Regions from separate parts of the Staphylococcus hsinchuensis genome, predicted to be linked through region 4. Evidence: riboswitches for the same ligand, from Rfam matches in the RefSeq annotation. Region 4 holds a riboswitch; each other region holds the start of a gene.
The links. Region 4 has a riboswitch for thiamine pyrophosphate ahead of QQM35_RS07485 (3-oxoacyl-ACP reductase). Riboswitches for the same ligand answer to the same signal wherever they lie in the genome.

Region 1 (4,736 bases), 150 kb from region 4:
TTAGACATTGATTCTTTTTTAGTTCGTGATAATTCCGGTTCTTCTTCCCCTAATTCCTGTTTCGTTAAAGGCAATGATCTTCTTAAGAATAAGAAATTCCAAATCGCCATTTGACCTAATAACCACATAATTAAGAAGAAAGTGTTCACACTTAAGATGTCTACAGGTACAATCTGTTTATCATCTATACGACCGTATAGTACAATTTGCGTTAACAAATAGGTAATACCATATGAAAAGATTATCCATAAGAAATGGGCTTTTCTATGATTAGGATTTAATTCATCCTTATAAATAATGTAACCTATATGTATAGCAAACGGTATGATGAATATGATTGCAAAGAAACTATAAACTTGCGTCATTAATGCAATTGTAATGATGAAGAATAAAACACCTATGACTAAAAAGAAAATAGAAATATCGTAATCATAGCTCGTTGTTCTAAAAAGTGTTACGCCAATATAAATTAATGCAATTCCAAATAATATTATTAAAATAGCACTGATAATCGGGAAACTCCCAATATAATTACTCATCACACGAATTATTTCTCTAAAAAATGCATTTATAAAGTCCCATACATTATGAATATGTAAGTCAATCTTACCTTTACCATTTAATTTGTTTATTAATGATAAGTTCACTAAAATAATGAGACCTAAAAATAGAGAAACAATGCCAATAATATAACTGTATAATATCTCAGCGTGCTTCTTTAAAAAGGACATACCATTCACCTCAAGGTTATTATATATGAACATCGCGTTCTTGTCTTTAATAAATTAGCAAATAAGTCTTTAGTATGATATAAATACCTTATAATTTGCATATTTAAACTTCTACAATACATGTGACAAAAATTTTTAGTACAGAAATTCCAACGTCCTCCATTATATCGTCGACGTTATAACAATTGTTAGTGGTTTAATTTTATCGAAACGGGTAAATATAGAGTGAAACATATTTTACAAATATGGTAAGGAGTGTATGTGATATGAGTAAAGAAGAACAAAACAAACAAGCTGCCGAAGAAGCAAAAAAAGCTGAAGATAAATTAAAAGAACAACAAGAATCTAAAGATGAAGGTTCTGAAGAAACACAACAAGATATTCAAGACACATTAGACTAAAAAATAGATTAACGTCATTCCCTTTTACGTGAATGGCGTTTTTTAATTCATGATTTTTCTTATATTCAAATTACCACAAACATCTGCGTCTGAGACAATAATAGGTTTTTCAGACTTTTTATCAACTTGGCAGTAGATGTCTGAATTGAAAATGCGCTTATAACAAGCTTTTTTCAATCCTAGTCATCCTTCCCGTGTGGGACTACGAAATCTTTATTAGGAAATTCGATTTCTGTCCCACTCCCTTTTTGTCAATGAGTGAAACTACGAAATCTCTATAATAGAAATTTCGATTTCTGTCCCAGTCCCAATTTACGAAAAGAACATTCCATGATAACCTTGACAGGATGTAACAAAAGGCATACATTAGAATTAAAATTTAAATATAACATTCGCACTAGGGGTGTTTTGTGACTGAGATGAGGTAAACCCTCAAACCCTTCGAACCTGATCTAGATGAAACTAGCGTAGGAAAGTGTACCGAATCAATGTGTATACACAAACTGTGATTCGGATGCTTTCGTACGCACAATCTATTTTAGGTTGTGCGTTTTTATATTAGGAGGAAGAACAATGTCAAAAGGACTCAAATTATCAGAAATACTTGTTACCGTATTAATTGCTGTTGTCTTTGCGGTCATATATAACCTTTGGTATGTAGTTTACAATGCAATGAAAGTAACTGGGCTACATATTGAAGAGCTTTCTTATGGCGCATGGTTTATGGCTGCTGTTGTTGCGTACTTAATTATTCCAAAAGTAGGAATCGCATTATTAGCAGAGTTTGCTGCAGGCGCTGGGGAAACAATCATTACAGGAAAATTCGATCCCGCCGTAATGATTTATGCCTTTATCCAAGGTTTAGCTTGTGAGATTATATTCGCTATCTTTAGATATAAGTCTCGTTCAGCAATGGTCGCAATGCTCGCCGGATTATTAACAGCTATCTCTACATTACCTTTAGATTTTGCATATGGTTATTTAAATGAACTAGCAGGATGGAATTTAGCATTATATATTATTTTCCGTCTCATCGGAGGCATCGTAGTAGCTGGTTTATTCTCTTACTTAATCGTTAAGGCATTAGATCAGACAGGAGTAACGAGATTGTTTAGAACTTCAAACAAAAGTGACTACGACAATTTATAAGGGGCTCTTAATGTGATAATCGCAAAAAATTTACGACTTAAATATCCAAGTGTCGATCATAAAACATTTGATAATTTAAATTTAGAAATACCTGATAAACAAAAGGTATTACTTGTTGGTCCATCTGGCTCTGGCAAAAGCACTTTATTGAATGTTTTAAGTGGAATTGTGCCAGAATTAATCGATTTACCAATGAAATACGATAAACTCCAAATTGATAAACATTGTGGCATGATATTCCAAGATCCCGATGCACAATTTTGTATGCCTAAAGTATACGAAGAACTTGCATTTGTGTTAGAAAACCGTCAAGTGCCCAGAGATGAAATGGACAGACACATTGAAGAAGCCTTATCAGCTGTAGGACTAGATGTCGATAAAGAACAATACATTAACCATTTAAGTGGCGGTATGAAACAGAAGCTTGCAATAGCTGAAACATTATTGCAACAAGCCGACACACTGTTTTTAGATGAACCAACCGCGATGTTGGATATCGAATCTACCGCTGATTTGTGGAACAAAATTAAGGACTTATGGTCAAATCAAACTGTCATTATTGTCGAACATAAAGTTGAACACATTTGGCAACATGTGGACCGCGTTATTTTAATTAACTATGATGGTGCGATTGTTGCAGATGATACACCGATAAATATTTTAAACAATTATGAACATCTGTTATCTGAATATGGTGTTTGGCATCCGAAAGCATGGAACGCAGCACCACAACCTATTAAATACCAACCGCAAATAACAGATGATGATAAATTTGAATTTAAAGATACTCATATAAAACGGAGTAAACATGAACTCATCCACATCCCCTATCGAGAAATCGACTCAGGTGAATGGATTACGATTACTGGACGTAACGGCTCGGGTAAAACAACTTTACTTGAATCAATGATGCAGTTAATTAAATACGATGGGAAAATGTATTTTAATCAGAAAAAATTGTCTAAAATTAAAGAAGCAGCTCAACATATGTATCTCGTATATCAGAACCCAGAATTACAATTTATGACGAATTCTGTATATGAAGAAATCAATATTCAGTTTAAAAATCATAAAACAGATGAAAAGAAAGCGGACGCGTTAACACTATCAATGTTACAAACATTAGATTTAGAAAGAGTTAAATCTCAACACCCATTCGAGCTTTCAGTGGGTCAGAAACGACGTTTAAGCGTTGCGATTGCTTTAAGTTCTAATTCAAAGTTTATTATATTAGATGAACCTACATTCGGATTGGATAGTCATAATACATTCAATTTAATCAATTTATTTAATGAACGTATTACGAAAGGTCAAACGATTATCATGGTAACACATGATCCTGAAATCATATCACGCTATCCTACACTTCGTTTACATGTAAATCAACAACAATTGGTTGAAGTCGAGGAGGTAGCTCATGTTTGATATTTGGAAAAAACATTATACATTTGTTGATGACGTCAACATTATCACCAAACTTACTTTAGGTATCTTATTGTTCTTTTATGTCATCTTTATACACCAGTTTGATTATATGTTATATCTAGGAATATTCATGTTGGTGTTCTTGTTATTATTTAGTGGTTTAAAGATGAAAGTGACACTATCATTTATCGTCGCCACGATATTTTTCTGTTTTTTATCTTGCCTCTTCATGATTTTTTATGGTGAAGGCACTCATGTCATTTTCAAATTCGGATTTATAAAAATCAGTGTGGAAAGTTTATATCGAGGGTTGCACTTAGCTTTACGTTCATTTACTGTCGCAACTTATGGTATGGTGCTTGCCTTCACATCTGAAATAGTTATGATTTTTTATAGTCTTATGCAACACTTAAAGGTAAAACCTAAGTTTGCATACGCCTTTATGGCAGCTATCCGTATGGTTCCACTTATGATAACTTCACTCATTCAATTAAGGCGCTCTTTAAAAATGCGTTATCAAATGATAGATGCCAAAAATTATAGAGGTTTTAAGAGACTCAAACATTTACTTATTCCTTTATTAAGTCAAAACATCCGCAAGGCTCATCAATTATCCGTTGCGATGGAGAAAAAAGGATTCCAAGATGGCAAGCGAACATATTATTACTATGCAGGTTTCTCTTACAAAGATTTAATCTTTATTATAGTAGTGCTATGTATTGTGCTTGTAGCAGGTATATGTGCACATATGCTTCCAATATCAGGCATCCATGATGTGCGTGTTTCAAATATGTATTAATTTAAATTAAAAAATCGTCGACATCAAAACGCTTTATATGATGTCGACGATTTTTATTTATTTTTTTATTGCTTTATCACTAATATCTGAACGATAGAAGAGTGCATCACTTTCTATTTTATCAACCGCTTCATAGGCTTGTACTTTCGCTTTTGCGATATCATCACCTTCACCTATCGCTAAAATAACACGTCCACCAGAAGTTACATATTTGTCTTGCTCTTTCTTTAA
Region 2 (4,736 bases), 970 kb from region 4:
ATCTTTCAATTGGTCGATATTTAAAGTACGATAATTAAATTCAAAGCAATCTAATGTGATTAATTTTCTAGAAAATCCATGTCCTGAGAGCCACCTTAATAGTTCTGATACTTGCATACTTGCAACTTGTTGAACTGCTGGTGGTAATACACCATTAATCGCACAACTTTCTCCTGTTTCAGGGATGGTTTGTAGCATGCATTTTAAACAAGGACCTTGATAATCTATCGCATAAACTGTACCTTTACTACCTACAGCAGCACCGTATATCCATGGTAATTGTAATTTGTGGCATGCTTCGTTGATTAAATATCGTATTTTAAAATGATCCATGCCGTCCATCACTATATTTGGGTTTACATTCGCAATTATTTCTTCAATGTTAGTATTCATCAGCTCTTGATATAACGCCTCTACCTCAACCTCTGAATTAATTTGTGTTAAGTGTTGTTGCAAAGCAATCACTTTAGGTAACATGTCCTGTGCATCGTATTCGTCATAAGTGGCTTGGCGATGCAAATTATCTATTTCTACGATATCCATATCAACTACCGTCAATTTACCGACGCCCATTCGAACTAACATCTCAGCACAATGACTGCCTAATGCGCCTGCACCCAATATCATGATATGTTGAGTTCCGAGTTGTTGTTGGCCTTGTTCACCAAAGCCATGAAATCGAGCTTGACGGTTATATCTCTGAATCATAAGAAACCTAAACCTTCTGTTGGACTAGATGCTTGAGCTGTATATTTAACAGGAATTCTTCCCGCTTCATAACTTAATCTACCAGCATTGATGCCAAGTTTCATTGCTTCAGCCATTTTCACAGGGTCTTTAGCACTAGATATAGCTGTGTTGAGTAAGATGCCATCTGCACCGAGCTCCATAGCGTGACAAGCATCTTTAGGAGAGCCGATACCTGCATCAACAATTACAGGGACATTCACTTTTTCAACAATATAGCGAAGGTTGAGTGGGTTATTGATACCTCTTCCTGTACCAATTGGTGAAGCTAGTGGCATAACTGCATGCACGCCTAATTCTTCTAGTCGTTTTGCTAATACGACATCGTTAGAAATGTAAGGACATACTGTGTAACCTTTATCTAGTAATACTTTACAAGCTTCAACTGTTTCTAATGGGTCTGGCAATAGTGTTTCATCATCGCCGATTACTTCAACTTTAATCATGTCACATACGCCTGCATGATTTGCAATTTCAGCTATACGAATCGCTTCTTTAGCTGATTTCGCACCTGCCGTATTTGGAAAAGTGACAAAGTTTGATAAATCTACTTCTGCTAATGGGTTTGGTAAGTCTTTGTCATATAAATTCATTCGACGTACTGCGAAAGTCAATACTTCAGTTTCTGATGCTTTAATCGCTGAAGTTTGTATTTCCTGATTCTCAAATTTACCTGTTCCTAATAATAACCTAGAGTTTAATTCAAATTGTCCAATTTTTAACATTTTATCCGCCTCCTACAAATTCTAATAATTCTAATCGATCTTGTTCTCTAACGATTTGATTGGGGAATTGTTCTCTCTTAATCAATTGTTCATTGTGCTCGACAATCACACGTTGTTCATCTAATTCAAGGCTTTGGAGAATCTCTTGAATATTCATTGATTGATCGAAAGTAAATTGATCACCATTGATGATGCAATGCATTGCGTTGCCTCCTTTCTATCTGAAAGCTTTCTAATATTTGAGGTCTATGCTGATTAAGTATCCATTGACTCATCAGTTCACCGATAATCGGCGAAAGTAATATTCCATTACGGTAATGACCTGTAATGACAAATAAATCTCTTGAAACTTCATCCATAATAGGTTGTTCATTTGTGCAATAAGGTCTTACCCCTGACCATTGCTTTAAGATTTTACTTTCTTTTAATCCTGGGACATGTTTGGTAGCACGCTCTAATAACCAATTTCTTCCTTCCTCAGAAACACCAACTGAGTAATCATCAAAATAGCTCGTTGCTCCTATTAAATAACGGTCTTTTTGTTTAGGGACGATATAACAACCGCTTGTCGTAAACAATGTAGTATCGAGATTGAGGTGTGGTTGTTCGACTAACAATACTTCTCCTTTAACACCTGTCACGCATTTATCTTGGATGTATGACCCTAATAATTGGCCACTCCAGGCACCACCAGCTACGACAACTTGTTGACCGATTAACACATCGTCTTGTGTTAATACTTTGTATCCTCCACCTTCGACTGATTGAATTGATTCGACCTCCGTTTTAAAGATACGGTCGATATTTCGTCTTTTTAATGAATGAAATAATGCTTTCGTATAATAATTTGCATTAATTTGATGGTCGTCTGGAATGTACATTGCTGTCCGGTTAGCTAAATGGCTATTACCACCTGTTAATTGATGCATACGATCTTCATTTAATAGCTCAACATCAGGATTATGTTGATGTAAAAATTGATATTGTTGTTCAATTGTAACGTTATCATTAGACTCATCAGCTAATTTGATGAGACCACTTTCGATATATTGAATATCAATACCAACTTCAGAATTTAATTCGTCACTCAAAGTTTTAAACATCTTTTGTGAACGTGTGGCGAGTTTGAATAAGTCACTATCTTCCAGAAATTCATTCTGAGCACCTAACATGCCACCCGCCTTATAAGAAGCATGCATACCAGGAACATCACGATCAATCACTGCAATATGCAAACCCGCTTCACTTAGCTTTCTCGCAACGGACATGCCCATCACACCAGACCCAATAACGATGACATCATACATAATCTTGCCACACCTCCTTTAAAGCACTCAGTTCATCCTCATGCGCTTTATCAAAAATTGAAATGCCTGCAATTCCACTAAACCCTTGAGGTAAATGTTTGAGTGTCTTACTGTTTATCCCACCTAGCGCTATTATGGGAATATCGTATTTCAATACACTAGAAATTTCTTGATCCGTTCTAGGTGGTTGACCAGGTTTAGACCCTGTTTCAAAAATATGACTAAACAATACAAAGTCTAAGCCTAGCGATTGTGCCTCACCCACGGAAGTTTCATAATGTGTTGATGCACTTACTTGAACGTTTGGATTATCTTGTTTAAATTGTGCTATTCTCGCATCTTGCTCTTTAAAATGAATTGCCCATAGTTCACATCGTTCAAGCACATCGATGTCACTATGAATAATGATTTTGTTTATAGGAAAGTAATTAAGTTTTAACTGTTCAATCCATTCGACTAAAAGTTCAACTTCCATCGGGGTCCGAATCATTAGAAAGTCTATATCTTGCTCAATCCTTCGATAATGTTCAATATCATGCTCATTTAATACTTTATACGGTGTAATCGCAATAAACATTTCCTCACCTCTATACAAAAAAACGTTATCTTTCCCGTAGGAAAAATAACGTTTAATAAAAGTATTTCGCTGATAGTAACGCCACTTTCCTACGCCAGTATAAACTGGATCAGGTTCAAGGAATTCCTCCGTCGTTACTTCGGTCTCAGCCCTTCTTCAAAGGCACTTCCAGTGGTTTATATATAATTTATAGTTTTTCGTTGTAATTTAATATAATTGTCATTCACATTTAACTTCATAATATCTTTAATTAGACGAGAATTCAACTCTAAAAGTTCAACTTAACGTGAACGTTTTAAGAGCTCTGATGTAATTGATTGTGTTTGTTGATAAACGTTTTGATAAATATCGAAATAGTTCATATACTGTTCATGCATTTTTGGGTCAGGTTTAAAAGTTGTGTCATAAACAATAAATTGATTTAACACGGCTTCCAAACTTTCGTACCAGCCTAGACCATTTACTGCTATAATCGCTGCCCCCATGCTTGGTCCTTCTTCATATTTTAATTTACTCACTTTTGTATTAAATACGTCTGCTTGTAATTGTAACCAGAAATTACTTCTAGCACCGCCACCAATGGCAACAACATGATCAATAGACTTTCCTTGGGATCGTAAATATTGAATAGAATCAAATAATGAGTATGTTACACCTTCAATTACTGCACGCGCCAAATCATTGTTTGTATGCATCACACTTAAGCCAATGAAACTACCTCTTATTGATGAATCTCCATGGGGCGTACGTTCACCTGACAAGTACGGTGTAAATAGCAACCCTCTACTTCCTACAGTTGATTGGCTCGCCATTTTAACAATTTCTGGATAATCAAACTGCGTTAACACATTATTCTTCAACCAATTTAGACTGCCACCAGCTGCTAATGTGACTCCCATTACATAGTCCATATCGTCTAACACGTGGTTAAAGTAATGCATATTATGTCTATATTCTTTACTTTGTTGATCTTCACATGACAATACAACACCTGAAGTGCCGATGCTACAAAGCGTGTCATTCGGATGGATAATACCAGCTCCAAGTGCTCCGCAAGCATTATCTCCTCCACCTGCAAACACTGCTACATCTTCGTTCAATCCTAACTCCTCTGCAACAAGCTTATCTACCATTCCTACAAAGTCTTGTGACGCAACAAGTTCGGGACAAATATCGCCAATTCCAAACAGATCTGCAATATCTTTGCGCCACTTCTTCTCCTTTGGATCTAGTAACAATGTACTTGAAGCATCAGAATATTCCATATGAACGTTGCCTGTTAATTTAAAGCGTACATAATCTTTAGGTAACATGAATGTTTTGATCTTACGCCAGTTATCAGGTTCGTTATCTTTCACCCATAACAACTTCGTTAATGTA
Region 3 (4,736 bases), 1.1 Mb from region 4:
ATGGTTCTAACCCGAGTGAACTTGGTGATAGTCGCCCAGCTTCAAGAATAGTTTTAAAATCAGACTGCTCTATTTCCTTATTTGCATCAAAACGTTTTGTCGCATGTCTATAATTAAATGCTTCGATTATTTTTTGTTGCATTTGTGTCATGTTCATGCCTTCCTTTCAAATAAGTTGCGTTATAATTTATAGTATAAGCGATTATTTTATTCCGATTAAAGTAATATGTTTTGAAATTTCTAAAAACTAGACAGCTTGTGCCACGAAAATCTTACGTTTTTCCCACGTATCCGTTTTAGCATTATAGTCATCACAAGTAATTAAAGTGAGTTGTTGTTTTTTCGATTTCTGCTCATCTAAAACTTTGACATCATTAGGATTTACATCTTTAATTTTAGTGATTTTATATTTACGCTTTTCTTTTCCAGTTTTAAATGTAACTTTACTTCCTTTTTTTGCTTTGTGTAAGTTTGAAAATTGATAAGTCGAAGAACCTTCATATGTGTGTCCCGCAATCGCAATATTTTGATCATTTAATGACTCATTTGCTTCAGCAAAGCTCACGCCTCTATTTAATTGTTTCGGTGTGGCTGGACCTGGATAGACTGCTTCTTTAATATGAGCATCTGGCACTGAAATATAACCCGCCATTTTTGATTTATCTTTAGGTATTTCTGCCTTAGCTTTAGATTGTTGTTGTTTATCATATTTTTGAACCTGCTTGTCGTTCTCTTTTTGTGCAAAATATTCATCAATGTGTGGTTTGGCAAATAGGTAAATTGCAGCGAGAATAAGTACGATACCGAGTATTGTTATGAGTCGATTTCCCCATTTTTTCATTTAATATAACTCCTTGTTCCCATTATAGAAATTTACTTTCAGTATAGCACAATTGAATATGAAACATCATAACAATCGGACTTATTTCACCGTACTATAGAACAGTAAAATCTCTAACTATGATGACATATTTTTATGCTTTTGCTAAAGATTTGTCCATCTCATTGTATCTAGCATTTAATAAATAAAAAGACAAACCCTACACTTTAAATCGCGTAGGGTTTGCCTCAATATTTATTATCTATATTCATTTTAGACAGACAAATTTAGTGGTATATTTTACTACCCTCAGAGATAAATTCTTCTGATTTTTCTTTTAAACCTTCTTCTTTAAATTGTTGTAATTCCTCGCTGTTTCGTAAATCATGAGAAATACGCATAGAACAAAACTTAGGACCACACATACTACAGAAGTGTGCGACTTTAGCAGATTCGGCAGGCAACGTTTCATCATGGAATGCACGCGCTTTATCTGGGTCTAAAGATAAATTAAATTGATCGTACCATCTGAACTCAAAACGTGCTCTACTGATTTCATCGTCTCTTTTTTGAGCATTTTTTAAACCTTTAGCTAAATCGGCAGCATGAGCAGCAATTTTATATGTGACTACACCTTCACGTACATCATCTTTATTTGGTAATCCGAGATGTTCTTTAGGTGTAACGTAACACAACATTGCTGTACCATGACTCGCGATCTGTGCCGCTCCAATTGCTGATGTAATATGGTCATATGCTGGTGCAATATCCGTTGTTAATGGTCCTAATGTATAGAATGGTGCTTCTTGACAATGGAAATCTGCTAACGTTTGATTCTCTTTAATCTTCTGCATAGGAATATGACCTGGACCTTCAATCATCACTTGAACATCGTGTTCCCAAGCAATTTTTGTTAATTCACCAAGCGTTTCAAGTTCTAATATTTGGCTTTCATCATTAGCGTCATATATAGAACCTGGGCGTAACCCATCACCTAATGAAATAGAGATATCATAAGCACTTAATATTTCGCAAATTTCGTCGAAGTGTGTATATAAAAAGCTTTCCTCGTGATGTGCTAAACACCACTGCGCCATAATTGAGCCACCGCGTGACACAATACCAGTCAATCGATCCACCGTTGTTGGGACATAACGTAATAATACGCCTGCATGAATCGTAAAGTAATCTACACCTTGTTCAGCTTGTTCTATTAACGTGTCTCTATAAATTTCCCATGTTAAATTTTCAGCAATACCGTCAACCTTTTCAAGCGCTTGATAAATTGGCACAGTTCCTACAGGCACTGGAGAGTTTCTTAACAGATATTCACGTGTCGCATGAATGTTTTTACCTGTAGATAAATCCATAATCGTATCTGTACCCCAATGGATCGCCCATACTAACTTCTCAATTTCCGCTTCAATCGATGAACTTACAGCTGAGTTACCGATATTAGCATTGATTTTCACCTGGAAGTTTTTACCTATAATCATTGGTTCTGATTCTGGATGGTTTACATTATTAGGAATAATTGCACGTCCTCTAGCAATTTCTGAACGCACAAATTCAGGAGATACATCTTCTCTTGTTGCGACGAATTTCATTTCTTTCGTAATAATACCTTGTTTCGCATAATGCATTTGTGTCACACATCGTCCACTTTCTGCTTTACGTGGTTGATATTTAAAAGGTGTTTCTACAAACTTTTTATGGTTATCTTTTTTAAAACCATTATCAAGGGACTGTACTTTTCTCCCTTCATAACGTTGTGTATCTTGGCGTTGGTCTATCCAATCTTTTCTTAATTGAGGAATACCTTGTTGCACATCAATTTGATATGAGTCATCATGATATGGGCCTGCCGTATCGTATACAACTACAGGCTCGTTTTCAGTTGTACCTTCTTCAGTAGTTGTTGGTGAAAGTTCGATTTCACGGAATGGTACCTTAATATCATCATCTTCACCATTCACCCAAATTCTACGACTAGATGGGAATTGTTTCTTTAATTCAATCTTTTCTTGTTCCATAAAAAAACTCCTTAGCATGTATTATTGCTAGGAGACCTGATTTTGATACACAATGACCTTAATCTACATAAATATACATATGTAAAAGACGATTGGAATATAGTATCCCTTAAAAATCTATTTAACAAATGTATCAAGACATTGTGACCGGCTTCCCTACGCTAGTATTAACTAGATCAGGTTCAAAGGGTTGAGATATATAATCTCTTTCAGCTCTTAACAAGCACCCCTAGCAATTGTTATTAAATTATAAATAAAAGTTAACATTTTTTAGTTGAAAATACAAAAATTTATAGAATATAAACAACTTTGTTTATATTCTATTTGTATTAACACTGAACCACATTTGGGTTCTATAAGTTGTCTTACCCTAATTGTTCAGTTCCAACCATTTTACTAATTCATTCAAGTGATTCACTGTAATTGTTGGATCGTCTCCATTTTGATCAAATAACGTATCATTACGGTTAACCCATACTGTATCAAAGCCAAAGTTATTGGCTCCTGTCACATCCCAAGTATTAGAAGAAACGAATAGGACATCTTCTCTACGAACATTTTAATAATCTAATATGAGTGCGTAGCTTGCCTCACTAGGTTTGTATTGTTTCACTTCATTAACACTAATCACCGTGTCGAAGAATTCTGCAATCTCTGAGTTATCAATTAAAGGCATGAGCATACTATCATTTCCATTCGAAAGGACCCCTATATCAACACCTAATGCTTTAATATCAGAAAGTGCTCTCGGAATTTCTTTATAGTAAGATAATTTTAGAAATGCATCAAACAAACGATTAATATCTTCTCTATTGTACTGAATATTATGTACATTTAATGTATAACGCAAAGCGTTTTTAGTTAATTCATCAAAGGGTATATATCGGTGCATTATTTGTCTAATAAACATATGATTGATTTGTGTTTCTCGCCAATCACGTGAAATTTGATTTGCTAAGGATTCGTCAAATTCAATCATTTCATTTTTTAAAGAATCTAAATCAAAAACAGTTCCATACACATCAAAAATAATCGCCTTATACATTTTTACCCCTCTCTTTCTATAATAAAGTTATTCTTATTTTACACTTTTGAATAATTTTTAAACAGAAATATTAAAATATAATAAATATCTTACACCTTTACATATTCACGTAGGGACCCTTGTATATAAAAATGTGTTTCGTTTTGAAGAGAAATTATATAAAACCAACATTTCATCTCCTATTTTTTTAATTCTAAATTTATATTGTGGTTTTACAATTAAAGTTATATAATATAAATAAGAGACGGAAACTATTTTTATATCAGTTCAAGCTTTAAAGTCATCATCGTTTAATACATTCCCAAACCAAGCTTTATATTCCCATTTACCCCAATGATATAAAATTTCCTTCTCACAAATAAAGTATAGACATCTCAGGTTAAATAATTGGTACGATTTCTCTTCCAAATTACTGTTTAATCCGCTGTCTCGCTCTATTTGAAAAAGAGATCTAAAGTTGCTACTTTTAGTGACTTTAGATCTTCTTCTATATAGAAGTATTTTTTACTTGCCTAATTCCACACTCAATTGATATATTTTGATCAATCTACCGCCTAATAACTACTTTTTTCTCCTAAATTTTTATCCCACCACCTGTTTTTATAAATAACTGCTTACAAAACTTTAATTTCTGCAACGTCACATGTATGATTTATGACATTTGACCTACCATTTAATAATATTTCCTATTTACCATTTTAATTTTAGGACAGAATAGTAAAATAACGTTAAACGAAAAGGTCTCGTTTTATATTTAAACAAAGGTGATATTATTGATTAATACGACTACACTAACTTTAAGAAACAACTATACATCCTTATTAACGCGAAATATTAA
Region 4 (4,736 bases):
CGTTATTAGAAGCCGATGTTAACTTTAAAGTCGTTAAAGAATTTGTAAAGACTGTATCAGATAGAGCCTTGGGTTCAGATGTAATGAAATCTCTTACACCTGGTCAACAAGTCATCAAGATCGTACAAGACGAACTAACACAACTGATGGGTGGGGAGAACTCTACCATAAAGATGGCTAACAAGCCGCCAACTGTTGTAATGATGGTTGGTTTACAAGGTGCAGGTAAAACGACAACTGCTGGTAAACTAGCACTATTAATGCGTAAAAAATATAATAAAAAGCCATTACTCGTTGCAGCAGATATTTATCGACCAGCTGCAATTGACCAATTGGAAACTGTCGGTAAACAAATCGACATTCCAGTATATACAGAAGGTGACCAAGTTAAACCACAACAAATCGTGGACAATGCGATTAAACATGCAAAAGAAGAACATTTAGATTTCGTAATTATTGATACTGCTGGGCGTTTACATGTAGATGAAGCATTGATGCAAGAATTAAGTGACGTTAAAGAAATTACGAAACCTGATGAAATTATGTTAGTCGTTGATGCCATGACAGGTCAAGATGCTGTTAATGTAGCACAATCATTCGATGATCAACTCACAATTTCTGGTGTAACATTAACAAAACTTGATGGTGATACACGTGGTGGTGCAGCACTTTCAATCCGTTCTGTAACGCAGAAACCTATCAAATTTGTCGGTGTGAGTGAAAAATTAGATGGTTTAGAACTATTCCATCCAGAACGAATGGCATCACGTATACTCGGAATGGGAGACGTTCTTAGTCTCATTGAAAAGGCACAACAAGATGTAGATCAAGAAAAAGCGAAAAATCTTGAGAAAAAAATGAGAACTTCATCATTTACCCTAGATGATTTCCTTGAACAATTAGACCAAGTGAAGAACTTAGGACCATTAGATGACATTATGAAAATGATTCCTGGTATGAATAAGATGAAAGGTCTAGACAATCTTAAAATGGACGACAAACAGATAGACCATATTAAAGCAATTATTCAATCAATGACTGCGACTGAGCGTAGCAATCCAGAAACACTTAATGTCTCTCGTAAGAAACGTATTGCCAAAGGTTCTGGCCGTTCATTACAAGAAGTGAATCGTCTTATGAAACAATTCAATGAAATGAAGAAAATGATGAAACAATTCACTGGTGGCGGCAAAGGTAAAAAAGGTAAACGTAAACAAATGGAAAACATGCTTAATGGTATGAATTTACCATTCTAAGCAATAAAGATATAAAAAAGCACGGTAGTAATCGCAATGCGCGAGCTACCGTGTTTTTATTTTGCATCTATTTTTAAAAAAAGTGGGATAAGTTAAGATTTACGGAATCGTAAATTAAATGCCTAAATTTTCTCTAAACGTAGAACCTTCATAAGCTGTTCTAAATAAGCCCCTTCTTTGCAATTCAGGTATGATATAGTCTACGAAATCTTCTAAACTATTAGGGAGAACTGGTGGCATTAAATTGAAGCCATCAGCCACACCAAGTTCAATCCATTCTTGCATCGTATCTACAATTTCTTTAGGAGTACCGATAAGTGTTAAATGACCGCCACCTGCACTAAGGTAACCGAGTAATTCACGTAATGTTGGTTCGGTATCACGAATAATTTCTAAAACTGTCTCATAACGCCCAACTGGACCCGTGAATTCTTCTACAGGCGGTAAGGGTGGTACAGGTTCATCCAAGTTCCAGTCGCTACAATCTTGTTGTATAAAGAAACTGAGTTGATTTAAAGCTGCCTCAATTGGTAGCGATTGATCTAATCGTTCCTTTTTAGCATAGGCCTCTTCCGTCGTTTCGCCTACATATGTGACTAAACCGGGGAAGATTTTAATATGTCTTTGTTCTACATCGCTATTTTCTATTTGGGTATCTAGTTTTTTACGAAAGGCTTTTGCTTGCTTTAAGTTCCATGATACAGAATAAACTGCGTCTGCATATTTAGTGGCTAAAGCTACACCTTGCTTTGATGCACCTGCTTGCATCGCAACTGGTTTTTGTTGAGGGCTTTTTGGAACAGTCAGAGGACCATTAACGTTAAAATACTTACCTTGATGATTAAACGCATTAATCTCGTCTGAGTTGATGATACGTTGATTTTGTCTATCATGTATAAAGTCTTTTTCATCCCATGAAACGAGTAACTTATTCATTAATTCTGCAAATTCATCTGCTTTTTCATAACGTGAAGCACGTTCAGGAAGTTCAGGTAAATTATGATTCCATGCTTCTAAGTCTGTCATGGAAGTCACAAGATTCCATCCGATACGCCCACCAGTAATATGATCTAAACTCAATATTTGGCGTGCTGCGGTAAATGGATTTGAGAAAGTGCTCGAAATGGTTGCAACTAGTCCCACATGATTTGTTACTTGAGATAAGACAGATAAACTGACAATAGGATCAAACCAAAACGCAGGCATATCGCTATCTGAATTTGCAGGGAAAGCTTGATTATCTGCAAAAAATACCGCATCAAATAGACCGCGTTCTGCGATTTGTGCTAATTCTTGATAGTAAGTCATATCTCCTACACGTTCGATACTAGAATCGGGCATTAACCATGCTGCTTGATGATGTCCACATGCAATGATTAATATCCCTATATTGATTTCCTTTGTTTCTTCATTATTCATAAACTCACACCTCATACATAAGAAAAATTAATTCATCGTTAAACCGCCATCAATTGTAAAGTTTTGACCTGTTATACCTGTAGCTTGATCAGAAATTAAATAAGCTACCATATTTGCTACATCTTGTGGTGTTGTAACCTTTCTTAAAGGCGTAGTTTGGCCAATCATATCGAATACCTCTGGCGTCGTCGCTGCACTTGCGTCTGTTGTCTTTAGTAACCCACCAGAAACTACATTAGCTCGTATGCCTTGTTGACCTAATTCAGCGGCTACATTACGAGTTAAACCAATGAGACCTGCTTTAGCTGTTGTATATTCATGATAGGGAACAACAGGATTTTGATATAAGTTAGTACCGATAGAAACAATTGCACCATCTTGTCTATCTATAAATTGAGGTAATACACTCTGTATCACATTAAAAGCTGATTTCAACGTACCATCAAGTTGTTGTTGGTAATCTTCCCAAGATAAATCTTTAAATGCCTTTTGTTGTGTCGGGTCAAATTTGAAACCAACGAGTGCATTATTCACGATAGCATCAATTTGACCGAAATGTTGTGACGCTTTCTGAACTAATGCTTCTACTTCATCTCTTTTTGTTACATCGGCTTGAATAGCAATCGCTTGATCTGTACCGATTTCTTCCACGAGCTGTTGAGCCTTTGATTCACTTTGAAAATAATTAATTACAACGTTGTGTCCTTGCTCAGCCAATGTTTTAACAGTAGTTGCACCTAATCCACGGCTACTACCTGTAACTAATACTGTTTTACGCATATACATCTCTCCTAAAATATTTAATCAATAAAAAACACAACTTTCATAAAAAGAAAGTTGTGTATGAGAAATTCATGTTTATATCAATAGAATTTAATTCTAAATCAACGATAACATCATCCACACTTTCCTACGCTAGTTCAAACTAGATCAGGTTCGAAGGGTTTGAGCTAAAGCTTATCTCAGTTAAAAACACCCCTAGTGTCTATTTATTTAATTTAACTTCAATGTAAAGTTAATCGACTGTTGTGTCAAGCTTTGTGAAATAGAATGTATGTCCTTTTGTCATATATATTTGACATCAACATCAGTATATACTATCGTTAATGTACAATATATATGACATTTTTGAGGTGTGATTGCTTGAATAAACTTAATGAATATAGGAAAAAGAATCAATTATCTCAATTAGAATTAGCTCGAAAGGTAAATGTTTCAAGACAGACAATTAATTTAATTGAAAATAATAAGTACAATCCCTCATTAAATTTATGTATTAACATTTGTCTAGCATTAGGCGCAACATTAGACGATATTTTTTGGGAGGAGTAATTAAAATGAATGAAAACAATCAGAAGCATATGAAACGTTTTCTCGGTTTCATTAATGATAAGGACGAGAGAGAATTACAAATCATTTATTCAAAGATAGTAAGCGTCTTTTTTATTTCATTTTATCTCACAATTTTATTCGCATTTATAAGTATTTGTTTTGATGCTTACTTCAAGCAAATTTCTTTAGGTAGCATTTTACTCATGGTCTTAGGGTTTGTAGAAGCATTGACAGTTATGATTTCCTTGAGAAAGGAAGATGTAAGAGATGAATTAGTTACTTCTCAGCACGAATATCGACAATTATTGAAAAAGATACGATTTCAATGTTTTATTTCCGGTATATTCATTGTATTTACGTATTTAATATTTAGCATAGTATTCAATCTATGCATAACTAAACAGCTGCAAATTGAAGGTTATACTCTCTTTTCTTCATTTATAGCTGGTTTTGTCTTTAGTTTTCTATCTTACTTTGTAGCGAAAAGTAAAATTAAAATTGAAGACTAGTGTCATGGGTAAATAGTTAATACCTTTCGATCCATTATTCCATAGCACTAACTGCCTGACATGATACAAAACAATATTTTTTGAAATGGTAAAGAATAAACTCTTTACAAGTAGATATTTAACTGTTATCATTACTTCTTGTAGAAAATAAAAAGTAAAACATATTAAAGGAGAGAATATAAATGGCAGTTAAATTACGTTTAAAACGTTTAGGTTCTAA

Region 1: it holds a riboswitch for thiamine pyrophosphate, as region 4 does, so the genes downstream of both, QQM35_RS06760 (ECF transporter S component) here and QQM35_RS07485 (3-oxoacyl-ACP reductase) in region 4, are expected to answer to the same signal.
Region 2: it holds a riboswitch for thiamine pyrophosphate, as region 4 does, so the genes downstream of both, QQM35_RS02620 (thiamine phosphate synthase) here and QQM35_RS07485 (3-oxoacyl-ACP reductase) in region 4, are expected to answer to the same signal.
Region 3: it holds a riboswitch for thiamine pyrophosphate, as region 4 does, so the genes downstream of both, thiC (phosphomethylpyrimidine synthase ThiC) here and QQM35_RS07485 (3-oxoacyl-ACP reductase) in region 4, are expected to answer to the same signal.

Annotation. Positions count from the first base shown of each region.
Region 1 covers NZ_CP128355.1:1,342,263-1,346,998, reverse strand. Annotated here, with positions in the region: gene auxA (lipoteichoic acid stability factor AuxA) at 1-731, opposite strand, end outside; gene graF (glycopeptide resistance-associated protein GraF) at 998-1,132, shown strand; gene QQM35_RS06765 (hypothetical protein) at 1,175-1,309, opposite strand; TPP riboswitch at 1,522-1,623, shown strand; gene QQM35_RS06760 (ECF transporter S component) at 1,706-2,281, shown strand; gene QQM35_RS06755 (ABC transporter ATP-binding protein) at 2,294-3,706, shown strand; gene QQM35_RS06750 (energy-coupling factor transporter transmembrane component T family protein) at 3,699-4,505, shown strand; gene purD (phosphoribosylamine--glycine ligase) at 4,563-4,736, opposite strand, start outside.
Region 2 covers NZ_CP128355.1:521,860-526,595, reverse strand. Annotated here, with positions in the region: gene QQM35_RS02640 (ThiF family adenylyltransferase) at 1-708, opposite strand, end outside; gene QQM35_RS02635 (thiazole synthase) at 705-1,472, opposite strand; gene thiS (sulfur carrier protein ThiS) at 1,474-1,674, opposite strand; gene thiO (glycine oxidase ThiO) at 1,652-2,779, opposite strand; gene QQM35_RS02620 (thiamine phosphate synthase) at 2,772-3,356, opposite strand; TPP riboswitch at 3,426-3,536, opposite strand; gene xylB (xylulokinase) at 3,638-4,736, opposite strand, start outside.
Region 3 covers NZ_CP128355.1:355,177-359,912, forward strand. Annotated here, with positions in the region: gene QQM35_RS01905 (NAD(P)H-dependent oxidoreductase) at 1-151, opposite strand, end outside; gene srtA (class A sortase SrtA) at 248-841, opposite strand; gene thiC (phosphomethylpyrimidine synthase ThiC) at 1,108-2,853, opposite strand; TPP riboswitch at 2,990-3,094, opposite strand; gene QQM35_RS01920 (hypothetical protein) at 3,224-3,364, opposite strand; gene QQM35_RS01925 (haloacid dehalogenase type II) at 3,413-3,898, opposite strand; gene QQM35_RS01930 (helix-turn-helix transcriptional regulator) at 4,672-4,736, shown strand, end outside.
Region 4 covers NZ_CP128355.1:1,491,466-1,496,201, forward strand. Annotated here, with positions in the region: gene ffh (signal recognition particle protein) at 1-1,256, shown strand, start outside; gene QQM35_RS07480 (LLM class flavin-dependent oxidoreductase) at 1,371-2,675, opposite strand; gene QQM35_RS07485 (3-oxoacyl-ACP reductase) at 2,703-3,455, opposite strand; TPP riboswitch at 3,566-3,665, opposite strand; gene QQM35_RS07490 (helix-turn-helix transcriptional regulator) at 3,819-4,007, shown strand; gene QQM35_RS07495 (hypothetical protein) at 4,013-4,516, shown strand; gene rpsP (30S ribosomal protein S16) at 4,699-4,736, shown strand, end outside.